2 regions of the Streptomyces sp. NBC_00178 genome follow, and region 2 is predicted to be linked to the other one. Evidence: riboswitches for the same ligand, from Rfam matches in the RefSeq annotation. Region 2 holds a riboswitch; the other holds the start of a gene.

Region 1 (6,942 bases), 2.4 Mb from region 2:
GGCTCCCCCACGGCGCTCCGGCTCCCCGGGAGATCCCGGCGCCGCACCGCCACTACGGCGGTTACAACCCCTATCTGGAGCACGGCCCCCGCGCGGCCCCGCCCACCGGCCCTCCCTCGGCGTGAGGGGCCCGGCAGGAGGAGCGGCGGTGCCGGAGCCTCAGGCCGAGGCCTCGGTGAGCTCGGCCAGCTGGCCCTCGGTCAGTTCGAGTCCGGCGACGGCCACGAGTGCGGGCAGCTGCGCGACGGTGCGGGCCGAGGCGATCGGTGCGGCCACGGTCGGCCGGGACGCCAGCCAGGCCAGCGCCACGGTGGCGATCTCCGCGTCGTGCTCCTGGGCCACCTTGTCGAGCGCTCCGAGCACCTTGCGGCCGCGCTCGGTCTCCAGGTGCTTCCCCGCTCCTTCGGCCCGCGCGCTCTCGACGGCGGTACCCGGCCGGTACTTGCCGGTGAGGAAACCCGAGGCGAGCGCGTAGTACGGGACGGCGGCGAGCCCTTCGGCGGCCGCGGTGTCCTGGAGCGCGCCTTCGTAGGTGTCGCGTGAGACGAGGTTGTAGTGCGGCTGCAGAGCGACGTACCGGGCGAGGCCCTCGCGCTCCGAGAACTCCAGGGAGGCCTTGAGCCGCTCCGGGCTGATGTTGGACGCCGCGATCTCCCGGACCTTGCCCGCCTTCACGAGCTCGTCCAGGGTGCCGATGATCTCCTCGACGGGGACCGTCTCGTCGTCGAAGTGCGTGTAGTAGAGGTCGATGTGGTCCGTACCGAGCCGGCGGAGCGACGCCTCGGCGGCCCCCTTGATCGTCGCGGCCGACAGCCCCTTGTACCCGGGGTGCGCACCGGCCTTGGTCGCGACGACGACGTCGTCCCTGTGGGAACGGGCGGACAGCCACGCCCCGATGAGCGTCTCCGACTCGCCGCCCTCGTTGCCCGGGGCCCAGACCGAGTAGGCGTCGGCGGTGTCGATGAAGTTGCCGCCCGCCTCCGTGTAGGCGTCGAGGACGGCGAAGGTGGTGTCCCGGTCGGCGGTCCAGCCGAAGACGTTGCCGCCGAGAGCGAGGGGGAAGACCTTCAGGTCCGAGTTTCCGAGCGGGCGCAGTGATGTCATACCCCGGCACAACACATCGGCGGATCCGCATATTCCGCCCTCGGCGGCTATCCGGTGACGACGGCGGGCCGGCGGCCCTGGCGTCGGGGGGTCGTGCGCCAGGGCCGCCGGGGTATCGAGCTGCGCCGTACGCCGGCGCGGGCGGTCAGATCGTGAGGCCCTTGCCGCGAAGCCAGCTCATGGGGTCGACGCCCGAGCCGTCGGCGGTGTGGATCTCCAGGTGCAGGTGCGGCCCGGTCACGTTGCCGGTCGCTCCGACGCGGCCGATGGTCTCGCCGGTGGTGACCTTCTGGCCGGCGGTGACGTCCATCGAGGACTGGTGGCAGTACCAGACCTCGGTACCGTCGTCGAGCTCCAGGACCGTGCGGTAGCCGTAGGACCCGGACCACCCGGCCGACTTCACCGTGCCGCCGTGCACGGCCTTGACCGGCGTGCCGGTGGGAGCCGCGAAGTCCAGACCGGTGTGGTAGCCGGAGGACCACATCGAACCGGCCTGGCCGAAGGTCGAGGTGATGGTGTACGAGGAGGTGGGGACGGCGTAGCTCAGGGCGAGCTTGGCGAGGCGCTCGGCCTCGGCCTTCTTCTTCGCCGCCTCTTCGTCCGCCTTCTTCTTCGCGGCGGCCTTCGCCTCCGCGTCGCTCTGCTGCTTGGCCGCCTGCGCTGCGGCCTCCTCGGCCGCCGCCTTCTCCTGGGTGGCCCTGGCTTCTGCCTCGGCTCCGGCCTGCTGCTGCTCGGCCTGCTGGAGGATGCGGGCCCGCAGCGCCTCACCGGCGTCCGTGGTGCCCTGCTCGGCCTCGGCCGCGGTGATGCCGGCCGTGGTCAGCGGGGAGGATGCGGTGACCGTGCCCTTGTCGGCGTCGTCGGAGAGGTAAGCACCCACGCCGGGCAGCGACTTGGCGTCGGGAAGGTTGTCCGCGATGGAATCGGGAAGGGAGATGGAGACCGGCGGTTTGCTCTGCGCGGTGGCCATGCCTCCCGCGCCGACGGCCGCGATGACACCGACGCCGAGGACGGTGGAGCTACGGGCGAGACCACGCTGCTTGGCGACGCGGTGCCTGCCGCGCACGGGACGGATGGACTCCTCGGTGGGGTTCCATTCCTCCCACGTCCTGCCCTGTTCACCGGGACTGTCGGGCCTGAAGGGTGCCGGAGCCTCGGGGGCAGGCTGATTTGACGCCACGTGGGCGCACTCCTTTCCTTCCTTCTCGCCTACCGGGTTAGCTGACGGGTTCGGAGCAGGAAGGTCTCCTACGGGCCCCTTCGTCCCTCGCGGGAGTCAGGTGTCCGATTCACCCCATGTAGGTGGTTCCCCGGTTCCCTTGCGGGATTCGGCGCTGCGCACGGTGCCGCCTCTGGCGACGACTGGGACAACCGCGCTGCGTTATCGAACGTTAATAGACATGCGGGTCCGATTCCAAGCGGTTCCCACAGATCGTTCATCGCTCTGACCTGGACTTTAGGGGGGCAATCAGCCCCAAACGGGCGAGTTGAGCACCCCTCACCCAGACGCCACTTTCTGACGTTGCGTCAAATGTTATGCGCAGCGACGTCTTTCGATTACGGACGGTCGCCTTCGGTCATTCACGGTCCCGCCCCACGATCTTCACCGTCCTCCGCCGCTCCTGCTGCCCCCTGGACGGCCGTCCCACCGCGAGGAGTGCGAGGTCGTCCGTCGACCGGCCCCCCGTGTGCAGCCGGACGTCATCGGTGAGGGCGGACAGCAGTTCCTCCGGCCCCGGGAAGATCCTGCCGCGCAGCCGGGCCGCCGGATCGTAGAAGACCCCGTCCGCGTCCCGCGCCTCCGAGAGCCCGTCGGTGAACGCCAGGAAGGTGGCCCCCGCCGGCAGCGGCCACTCGTCCGCACGGTCCGGCCACACGTCGAGGCCCATGCCGAGCGGCAGGGCGGGCTCCGTCGGCCGCAGGACGTCCAGGGCGCCGTCCGCATGGAGCACGAGCGGTTCGGGGTGGCCCCGGTTGACGATCCGCAGCGTGTCGGCACCCACCGGGATCTCGGCGAGCACGGCCGTCACGAACCCCTCCATCGAGTCCAGTCCGCCCCGCCGCGTGCCCTCCCGTGCCAGCGCCCGCTCCAGCCGCTGGCCCACACCCTCCAGCGAGCGCTCCTGCTCGGCCGCCTCGCGGAAGGCGCCGATCACGACCGCCACCGCCGCCACCGCGTCCAGGCCCTTGCCGCGCACGTCCCCGACCACCAGCCGCACCCCGTAGGGCGTGTCCGCGACCGCAAACAGGTCGCCGCCGACGAACTCGTCGGCCTGCGCCGCCTCGTAGCGCGCCGCGACCTGCAGGCCGCCGATCCGGGCCTCCGGCACGGGGAGCACCGCCCGCATCGCGGTCTCCGCGATGAACCGCGCCGAGGCCAGCTGCTCGTTGCCACGCTGCACGACCCGGTTGATGACGAGCGAGAGCGCGGCGACGGTGACCAGGGTGAGCAGGTCCGTGATGGGGGCGGCATCGGTGAGCATGCCGTCGGAGACCCGGATGGCGAGGACGACGAGGATCGCGGCCACACCCGTACGGATCGTGGATGCCAGTGAGAAGAAGGGAGCCGCGATCAGCGGTGCCGCGGCGAAGAGCGGCACGGCGGAGACCTCCGGCGGGGTCGTGACGTCGCAGACGAGCCCGGCACAGATCATCAGAACGGGCAGCAGACGCACGAACCTCCGGGCCCGCGCGTTCCCCTCGGCACGTCCCTGCCGTACGTCCCGCTTCCCCACCTGTGCACTCCTGCCCGGTCCGGCCACGGCTGCGGACGGTACCGCGCCCCGCCCCGGCCGGGCGGAGCCGCGCCGTGACGCGGCCGCTCATCGGCCGAAGGAAGGAGCGCGACGCCGCCCCGCCCCTCCGGGGGTCAGCCGGAGAGCCGGTCCCGCGCGTGGATCGTCAGTGCGTCCCGTACGAAGACGGCGGTTCCGTCCCCGTGGCGATCGTAGTTCTTCGCGAAGCGCGGGTCGGCGGCGTACATCCCGGCGAGCCCGGTGACGTACGAACGGGTGACCTCCGTGGTCGCCGACAGCCACGCGCAGTGCCGCCGCGCGATGTCCTGCACCTCGTCGCCGGCCACGTCGAGGCCGGCGGCCCGCGCCGCGCCATAGTCACGGGCGATGGCCTCGTGCGCCTGCTGGAACGCGGCACGCTCGGCGGGGCTCAGCCCCCGCCACCACCGGTCACCCCGCTCGTACGCCGCACGGCCCCACCGCTCGCCGACCTCCTGCTCGTACACCGTGTGGTCGAAGCCGTCGAACACTTCCTCGGCCATGAGATCCTCCCCTTCCTCGGTCCTGTGGAGAGTGGTCCGCACCGAGGCGATCTGCCGTCCGATGCGCTCCCGCTCCTGCTCCAGCAGGCGCAGATGGGCCCGGAGCGCCACGGCGGTGTCCCGCTGGCCTTCCAGCACGTCCTTGATCGCCGGCAGCGGGAGCCCCAGCTCCCTCAGCAGCAGGATGCGCTGGAGCCTGACCAGTGCGTCCTGGTCGTAGTAGCGGTAGCCGTTCGCACCCGTGCGGCTCGGTACGAGAAGACCGAGATCTCCGTAGTGCCGGAGCGTGCGGCTGGTGGTGCCGGCTCTTCTGGCGATTTCCTGGATGGACCACTCCATGCCGGAAACGCTAGATCTTCACGCAGCGTCAAGGTCAAGCCGCGCATCCCGGAGTCACGAGGGCGCACGACGGAGGCCCGGATCCTCGAAAGGATCCGGGCCTCCGTCTTCAGTAGCGGGGACAGGATTTGAACCTGCGACCTCTGGGTTATGAGCCCAGCGAGCTACCGAGCTGCTCCACCCCGCGTCGTTGTGATTGCAACTCTACGCCATCCGGGACGGTGCTCCGACCACTTTTCCCGGCGGCTCCCCCGGGACACCCGTCCTGGGGGAGCCGCCGCCGCGATTGCGGGCCCCGCGCGGCGGCGGGACTCTTGAAGGACACGACATCCGGTGTTCGGTCCCGTCTGCGCGGCATCCCCAGCTGCCGGCGTCGGCCCAGCAGCCTCACCCGATGAGATGGAGCCAGGGGAGGCCGGGCGCACGCTCGCGAGGAGAAGGCCATGGACGGCACCACACTGGAAGCCATGCGGACCGCGCTGCGCGGCCCGGTCATCGGCCCGGACGACCCGGCGTACGACGAGGCACGCACCGTCTACAACGCCATGATCGACAGAAAACCGGCGGCGCTGGTCCGCTGCCACGACACGGCGGACGTCATGGCGGCCGTCGACTTCGTCCGGGAGCACGGCCTGGACGTGGCCGTCATGGGCGGCGGCCACAGCGGCCCGGGGCTCGGCGTCGTCGACGGAGCCGTCACGATCGACCTCTCCCCCATGGACGGAGTGCGGGTCGACCCCGCCACACAGACCGCCCAGGCGGACGGCGGCGCCACGCTGGGCGAGTTCGACCACGCCACGCACGCGTTCGGCCTCGCCGCCCCGGCGGGCATCATGTCGACGACCGGCATCGGAGGCCTCACCCTCGGCGGCGGTCACGGCTACCTCACCCGCAAGTACGGCCTCACCGTCGACAGCCTGGTCTCCGCCGACGTCGTCCTGGCGGACGGCAGCTTCGTCTCCGCGAACCCGAGCGAGCACGCCGACCTGTTCTGGGCGCTGCGCGGAGGCGGCGGGAACTTCGGCATCGTCACGTCGTTCGACTTCGAGCTGCATCCCGTGGACACGGTCGGCGTCGGCATCACCGTGTGGCCGCTGGAGCACTTCCAGGACGTCATGCGCTGGTACCGCGACTTCCTGCCGCAGGCACCCGACGACCTGTACGGCTTCTTCGCCTCACTGACCGTTCCCCCCGGCCCGCCCTTCCCCGAGGAGATCCACGGACAGAAGATGTGCGGCGTCGTCTGGTCCTCCACCGCCGACCCCGAAGGCCTGGAGCAGACCCTCGCCGTGGTGAACGAACCGGCGCCGCCCGCCTTCCACTTCACGGCGCCGATGCCCTACCCGGCCCTGCAGACCATGTTCGACGCACTCCTGCCCGCCGGGCTCCAGTGGTACTGGCGCGGCGACTTCTTCGACAAGATCACCGACGACGCGGTCGACGTGCACGCGGCCTTCGCGGAGAAGCTCCCCACCGGTCAGTCGACCATGCACCTCTACCCGGTCGACGGCGCGGCGGGCCGTGTCGGATCCGACGACACCGCGTGGGCGTACCGCGACGCCGTCTGGTCGGGTGTCATCGCCGGCATCGACCCGGACCCGGCCAACGCCACCGCACTGCGGGACTGGGCGGTCGGGTACTGGGAGGCGCTGCACCCCCACTCGATGGGCGGCGCCTACGTCAACTTCCTGGGCACGGGCGAGTCCCCGGACCGGGTACGGGCCACCTACAGCGGCCATTACGACCGCCTCGCCAAGGTCAAACAGGACTACGACCCGCAGAACCTCTTCCACGCAAACCAGAACATCGAGCCCGCACCGCCGCACTGACGGTGACGCCGGGCTCGCAATTCCGGGGGAAAGCCGTGCCGGGAGGGTTACAGTCTGCGTGCACCGCATGATGATCCGGACCCCGGAGCGGCGCGGCACCGGCAGCGGCACCTCGCCGCCCCGCCGGTCGGGGCCAGTCCGGCCAGGCGCACCAGCGGCTCGGTCACGGGGCTCTCACCGCACACCTACACGTACAGGACACCGAGATGACCGACATGCCCGCTCGCACGAACCAGCGGCACTCCGACGGCGCGGTCGCGTCCGCGGACACGGCCGCCGCGGCCCCGCTGCCCAGCCCGCAGTACGCCGGCCTGTTCATCGAGCCCGACCTGCCGCCGGTCACCGACGACCTGGAGTGACGGCACGGCCGCCGGCCCGCCGCGAGTGACCGGC
Region 2 (6,942 bases):
GAAGCCGACGGGCTGTCACAGCGGCAGCAGGTCGGGGCGTTTGGCCTCCACGTGGTCACCGGAGGACTCACCGCGCAGGCGCCGGCCGATCCACGGGACGAGGTACTCCCGCGCCCAGTTGATGTTGTCGCGACGCACTTCCAGGGTGCCGCGCTGCGCCTGCGGGGGCCACGCCTGATCGGGGTCGGCCGGCACGTCGAGTCCGAGGACCTGGGCGGCGCGGAGCGCGACCCGGGTGTGCCCCTCGGGCGAGAGGTGCAGCCGGTCGTTGTCCCAGGCCCTGCGGTCCTGCACGGACCGCAGGGACCACAGGTCCAGGACCGGGCAGTCGTACCGGTCGGCGATGGACCGGACGTGTGCGGTGTAGGTGGCGATCTTGCCCCGCAGGTGCCGGAGCACCGGGATACCGCGGGTGTCGAAGCCGGTGGTCACCATGACGGTGCCGACCGCCTGGGTGAGGTCGGCCACCGCGCGCTCGAAGCGCTCGGCGACGTCGTCCGGGTCCGAGCCCGGGCGGAGGATGTCGTTGCCGCCCGCGCAGAAGCTGACCAGATCGGGGGCCAGTTGCTTGGCGCGGGGCACCTGTTCCTCGACTATCTGGTCGAGGAGTCGTCCGCGTACGGCGAGATTGGCGTACCGGAAGATTCCGTGCGGGTCGTCCACCGGGCCGGCCATCGCGTCGGGGACCGGGAGCTGGTCCGCGAGGAGAACGGCGAAACGGTCCGCCCAGCCGACGAGCCTTCCGTCCGGACCGGGGTCCCCGACGCCCTCCGTGAAACTGTCGCCGATCGCCGCGTACGACCCGATGATGCCTCGTCGTCTGTTTCTCGAATCGTCTGCCACAAGGGATTATCCTGCACCCTCGAATGTGACCTACGCGACCGTAATAAGGGGTTGACGGGTGGTGACAAAGACCACCCGGTCAGGTTTTGGTAAAGCCGGAATAAGCCGAGGGGCGATGCGCCGTCGCGCATCACCCCTCGGCCGGACCCCTGGGTCATGTCCCTCAGATGGTGACGCCGTGCGAACGCAGGTAGGCGATCGGGTCGACGTCGGAGCCGTAGCTCGGGCCGGTGCGGACCTCGAAGTGGAGGTGCGGGCCGGTCGAGTTGCCGGTGGTTCCGGACAGGCCGATCTGCTGGCCGCCGGTGACGGTCTGTCCGGCCGAGACCTCCAGCGAGGACAGGTGCGCGTACTGGGAGTACATGCCGTCGCTGTGCTGGATGACGACCTCGTTGCCGTACGCACCGCTCCACCCGGCGGAGACGACGGTGCCGGGTCCGATGGAGCGGACGCTGGTGCCCGAGGCGGCCTGGAAGTCGGAGCCCGTGTGGTAGCCGCTGGACCAGCTGGCGCCGGCCACGTGGTACTGGGTGGTGACGGTGGGGTGCTCGACCGGAGCCGCCCAGCCGGAGGCGGTGGCCTCCGACGCGGCGGTGGTCTTCTCGGCCGGAGCGGCCTTTGCGGCCTTCCCGGCGGCGGGCGCGGCCTTCGCGGCCGGCTTCGCGGCGCCGGACGCCTTGGCGCCGAGGGTCAGCTTCATACCCGGGACGATCAGGCTCGGGTTGCCGCCGATGACGTCGCGGTTGTCCTTGTACAGCTTCTGCCAGCCGCCCTTGACCTTCTTGGCGGTGGCGATCTTCGCGAGGGAGTCGCCGGAGACCACGGTGTAGGTCTTCGGGGCGTCCTTCGCGACGGCGGCGGGCGCGCTCCGGGTGACGGCGGCGGACTTCACCGCGGGGGACGCCGGCTCGGCCGCGTGGGCGCCGGTGGCGCCGATCAGCGGGAGGGCGAGTACGGCGCCGCCGGCCCCTGCGGCAAGGATGCCTCGGGAGAGCGGACCGGACTTCTTACGACGGTGCTTGCCGTGTGCGGGCATGGGGAATTCCTCTCCGGCGCCTGCGAGGTGAGCTGTCGGGTTCGGGCTGGAGATGCCCGGCCGCGTGGTGACGCGTCTTGACCCCGAGCCGTTCCGGATCGCTCCGGCCGGCGACTTACCTGGTTCCCCCGCTCCTGCCACGCGTGAGTCGGTGCGGATTCCGGGCGGCGGCAGGATTCGGCGTTCCGTCCGGATTGAGCGTGACCGTAGGCGAGCGAGGACTCGGGTAACAAGCCTCGGATTCCCGGCCGGAATCCCCGATTCAATTCCGTTATGGAATTCCCGTCACACTCCGTGGATTACGGATCTTGGTTTTCCGTGAGGCGTCCGGAATACCCACGGGCACCTTCACCACACACCGTCACGGATATGATCCCGCTCACCCGCCTCCCCCCATGTCCCGCACAATCAGGGCATGTTCTGGTAAATGCACCAATACGGACATCGCGCTGCCCGCTCCTCCGCACAGGGCGATACGGCGGGGACGCGACGCGTGCGCGATGCAGCCATGTCGTATCGTCGCGAGCGTGTCCCGTCGGCGAGCGGCGCCGGCGCCAGACCCTCCAGGAGCCCTTGTGACGCAGCTGCCAGAGGTCCCCCCGGCCGGCCCCGAGCCGACGGACGTGGACCTGACCGGTGTCCGCAACTTCCGCGACGTCGGCGGGCTCCCGACGAGCGACGGCCGCACCGTCCGCTTCGGGCGCCTCTTCCGCAGCGGCCACCTGGCCCACGCGACCGCGTCCGACACCGCATTCCTCGCCGGGCTGGGCCTGCACACGATCTTCGACTTCCGCAACGCCGCCGACCACAAGCTCGACGGACACGACGTGGAACTGCCCGGCGTCCGGAACGTCAGCATCCCGCTCTCCGACCCGGCCGACGGCGCGGAGTTCTGGCGGCTGGTGCGCGACGGGAACATCCAGCAGCTGCGCTCGATCCTGGCCGACGGCAAGGGCACCGAACGCATGGTCCTGTCCTACCGCTCGATCATCACGGACCGGACGGCCGAGCACAGCCGGGTCCTGCACGCGCTGGCCGAGGACAGCGTCCCCGCACTCATGCACTGCGCCGCGGGCAAGGACCGGGCGGGCCTGTCGGTCGCGGTCTCGCTGCTCGCGGTCGGCGTCGAGAAGGAGGCCATCGAGGCCGACTACCTCAAGTCCAACGACGCCCACCGCCGCTACAAGGTGCACCGCAGCGACACGTCTCCGGTGGGCATGTCGGAGGAGGTCATGGAGCTGCTCAATCCGCTCTTCGGCGCCCACCGCGAATATCTCGACGCGGCGTTCGCCACGATCGAGGAGACCTGGGGCAGCACCGACCGCTACCTCCTCGAAGGGCTGAAGATCAGCCACGAGACGCGCGAGAAGCTGCGTGGGCGCCTCGTCGAGGGCGCCTGACGGCGACGGGACGGGCCCTGCCCGGCCGTGGTGGGAGACGGGCAGGGCCGGCAGTCGGCTCTCAGCCCTTGCCCGCCACGGTGAAGAGCAGGAAGAGGAAGGCCGCGACGACGTGTCCTGCCACCAGGTAGGCGATGAGCCGGATGACGACCCCTCGGGGCATCCGCCGCTCCTGTGTGTCCCCGTCGTCCCCCGGCCGGGGGCGCGGGGTGAGCGGGTCGTAGTACTCGGAATCGGACATGTCAGCCCTTCCTTGCGGCCCCTGGGAGACCGGAGCGACGGCACTGCGGCCTCCATGAGCGGCCGAAGCGGGAACGATACGTGGGATCAGAGCCGGACCGCGGGGCCGAGGCACAGCTCGGCGGCCGGGCTCTGGAGCAGTGTGTGGACGAACAGCAGGCTCGCCCCGCCGCGGCCGAGCGCCGCGATCCGGTGCGGGGTGAGGGAGTCGAAGTGGGCGCTGTCGCCCACGCCGAGGTCGTGCACGGTTTCCCCGAGCACGACCCGCAGCCGCCCGTCGAGGACGTACAGCCACTCCTCGCCGGGGTGGACGCGCACGAGTTCGCTCTCGGTGCCGTGGGGGACGTGGACGCGCAGCGCCTGCATGGCGCGTCCCGAGCCGCCGGCCTGCCGGTAGAGCCAGCCGCCGGACCCGTCGCCGAGTGCGTCGTCGATCGGTCCGCCACGGACGATCGCGTCACGTTCCGGCGGCATCTCACCCAGGAGCTCGGAGACGGTCGTACCGTAGATCCGGGCGAGACCGAGCAGCATCGGCAGCGAGGGCTGGCGGCGCCCGGTCTCGAGCCGGGAGAGGTGGGCCGGGGAGAGTCCCGCCCGCGCGGCGGCGCTCTCCAGGGTGAGACCGCGGTCGCGGCGCAGCTCGCGCAGGCGTGGGGCGACGCCCGGAAGGTCGTCGGCCACCCCTCCGTCAGGAGGATTCATGCCCCCATTGGGCCAGGAACTTTCCCCTGAGGCAACTTTATTGCCTCAGGGGCAAAAGACGGGCGGAGCCGGGTTCAGCGATTGACGGCGGCCTGTTTCACCAGTGTCCGGCCGAAGTCCCACATCAGCCCGTTGCCGCTGTGCGCGTCGTCCATGACCGCGGTGAAGGCGGTCACGAAGCGCTCCACCTCCGGCTCCCCGATGACCAGGGGCGGAATCAGCTTGATCACCTCCAGGTGGTCGCCGGAGACCTGGGTGAGGATGCGGTGCTTGCGCAGCAGCGGCACCACCACCATCTGCGCGAACAGTCCCTTGCGGGCCGCCTGCAGCATCGTCCAGCGGCTGCGCAGCCGGAGGGACGACGGCCGGCCGAACTCGATCCCGATCATCAGCCCCCGCCCCCGTACCTCGTGCAGCAGCTCGTAGCGCCCGACCAGGGCCGCGAGCCGGTCGCGCAGCAGGTCGCCGGTGCGGCGGGCGTTCGCGACGGTCTCCTCCTGCTCCATCACGGAGAGGACGGCGAGCCCGGCGGCCATGGCCTGGGCGTTGGATCCGAAACTCGCGGAGTGGACGAGGACCCGGTCCATGGAGGAGTAGACGCGCTTGAAGATCCAGTCCCTCCCGAGCGTCGCACCCACGGGGACGTATCCGCCGGAGAGCGCCTTCGCGACGCAGAGGAGGTCGGGCTCGACCCCCTCATCGTGCTGGTAGGCGTAGAAGTCCCCGGTCCTGCCGAGTCCCGTCTGCACCTCGTCGACGATGAGCAGGGCCTTGTGCCGGCGGAGCAGTTCCTGCGCCTCCCGGAGGAAACCGGGAGGCGCGGCGTGCACGCCCTTGCCCTGGATCGGCTCCACGATGAGCCCGGCCACGTCCCCGCGCTTCAGCTCGCGGCGCAGTGCGTCGAGGTCGCCCAGTGCGATGGCCGTGTCCGGCAGCAGGGGTGCGAAGCCGTCCTTGAACCCCTTCTCGCCGTTCACCGAGAGCGACCCCGTCGTCAGCCCGTGGAAGGCGTGGGTGCAGTAGAGGATCCGCGGCTTGCCGGTGGCGTACCGGGCGAACTTCAGCGCGGTCTCGACCGCCTCGGTCCCGCTGTTGCCGAAGAACACACGGTCCAGGTGCGGGCTGTGCACCAGCAGTCTCTCGGCCAGGAGTCCGGGCAGCGGCTGGCAGTCGAAGCGGGTGAGGTCGGCGAGCGAGGCGTCCAGGACGTCGTGCAGGGCCCTGCGTACGACGGGGTGGTGGCGGCCCAGGCCCATGACCCCGAACCCGGCGAGCATGTCCAGGTAGTCGTTGCCCTCGGCGTCCCAGAAGTACGCGCCCTCGGCCCGCTCGTAGACCTTGTCGAAGCCGATGGTGCGCAGCATCCGCGGCAGCTGGTGGTTGAGGTGGCGGGTGTGCAGCTCGTAGCGTTCGGCTCCTCGTTCGGCGAGCAGCCGCGCCAGGTCGAAGCCCGGCCGTTCGTCCGTCATGCCCGGGGCTCCTTCGGCGTGTCCCGCTCCTCCACCGCGCCGCGGCGCTCCAGTACCGCGGCGATGCGTCCCGCGATCTCCACCGGGGTGAGCCCGATGTCCGCCAGCACCTCCTCGCGCCCCGCGTGGGGGAGGAACTGCTCGGGGATCCCGAACGTCCGCAGCGGTACGTCGACGGCGGCGTCCCGGAGCGCCTGCCCGACCGCCCAGCCGACGCCCCCCGAGCGGCTGTTGTCCTCGGCCACCGCCACGACCGCGTGCCGCGCGGCGAGGGCGGGCAGCTGTGCGTCGACGGGCTTGACCCAGCGGGGGTCGACCACGGTGCAGCGGACTCCCGCCCCGGCAAGCAGGTCGGCCGCCTCCAGGCAGACGGGGGCGAGCGCTCCGACGGCCACGAGCAGGACCTGGGCCTCCGGGTCCTGGCGCAGGACGTCCATCCCGCCGATCCGCCCGACAGACGGGACGGACTCCCCCACCGCCGCCTTGGGGAACCGGATCACGGTGGGTGCGTCGTCGACCTCCACGGCCTCGCGGAGCTGCTCGCGCAGCCGGTCGGCGTCACGCGGCGCGGCGATGCGCAGGCCGGGGACGACCTGGAGTACGGACATGTCCCACATGCCGTTGTGGGAGGGCCCGTCGACGCCGGTGACACCGGCCCTGTCCAGCACGAAGGTCACGCCGCACCGGTGCAGGGCGACATCCATCAGGAGCTGGTCGAAGGCCCGGTTGAGGAAGGTGGCGTACACGGCGACGACCGGGTGGAGCCCGCCGGTGGCCAGACCCGCGGCCGAGACGGCGGCGTGCTGCTCGGCGATCCCGACGTCCCAGATCCGGTCGGGGAACTCCTCGGCGAACCTGGTCAGTCCCACGGGGTGCAGCATCGCCGCGGTGATCGCGACGACGTCCGGGCGGACGGCGCCGATCTCCGCGATCTCGTCGCCGAAGACCGAGGTCCAGGAGGGGGCCGCCGGTACGACGAGCGGCGCGCAGGTCAGGGGGTCCATCCGGCCGACGGTGTGGAAGCGGTCGGCGTCGTCGGCCAGGGCGGGCGGATAGCCCCTGCCCTTCTCGGTGATGCAGTGCACGAGCACGGGCCCCTTGAAGCGCTTGGCCCGGTGCAGGGCCGCCTCGACCGCTGCGGTGTCGTGTCCGTCGACGGGGCCGACGTACTTGAGACCGAGGTCCTCGAACATGCCCTGGGGTGCGAAGGTGTCCTTGAAACCCTTCTTGGCGCCGTGCAGGGATCCGTACA

Evidence for each region. A riboswitch is a leader RNA that binds a small molecule or an ion and turns the genes downstream of it on or off. The one in region 2 is predicted to bind cyclic di-AMP.
Region 1: another riboswitch for cyclic di-AMP. It lies ahead of OHT61_RS17230 (M23 family metallopeptidase); the one in region 2 lies ahead of OHT61_RS28050 (M23 family metallopeptidase).

Annotation. Positions count from the first base shown of each region.
Region 1 is NZ_CP108143.1:3,964,776-3,971,717, reverse strand. It holds gene OHT61_RS17240 (PrsW family intramembrane metalloprotease) at 1-125, shown strand, start outside; gene OHT61_RS17235 (aldo/keto reductase) at 160-1,104, opposite strand; gene OHT61_RS17230 (M23 family metallopeptidase) at 1,250-2,284, opposite strand; cyclic di-AMP (ydaO/yuaA leader) riboswitch at 2,297-2,448, opposite strand; gene OHT61_RS17225 (PP2C family protein-serine/threonine phosphatase) at 2,682-3,839, opposite strand; gene OHT61_RS17220 (MerR family transcriptional regulator) at 3,974-4,720, opposite strand; tRNA gene OHT61_RS17215 (tRNA-Met) at 4,834-4,907, opposite strand; gene OHT61_RS17210 (FAD-binding oxidoreductase) at 5,164-6,549, shown strand; gene OHT61_RS17205 (hypothetical protein) at 6,765-6,908, shown strand.
Region 2 is NZ_CP108143.1:6,413,416-6,420,357, reverse strand. It holds gene OHT61_RS28055 (SGNH/GDSL hydrolase family protein) at 16-843, opposite strand; gene OHT61_RS28050 (M23 family metallopeptidase) at 1,007-1,879, opposite strand; cyclic di-AMP (ydaO/yuaA leader) riboswitch at 1,884-2,043, opposite strand; gene OHT61_RS28045 (tyrosine-protein phosphatase) at 2,455-3,279, shown strand; gene OHT61_RS28040 (DUF6126 family protein) at 3,341-3,520, opposite strand; gene OHT61_RS28035 (helix-turn-helix domain-containing protein) at 3,607-4,221, opposite strand; gene OHT61_RS28030 (aspartate aminotransferase family protein) at 4,296-5,690, opposite strand; gene dxs (1-deoxy-D-xylulose-5-phosphate synthase) at 5,687-6,942, opposite strand, start outside.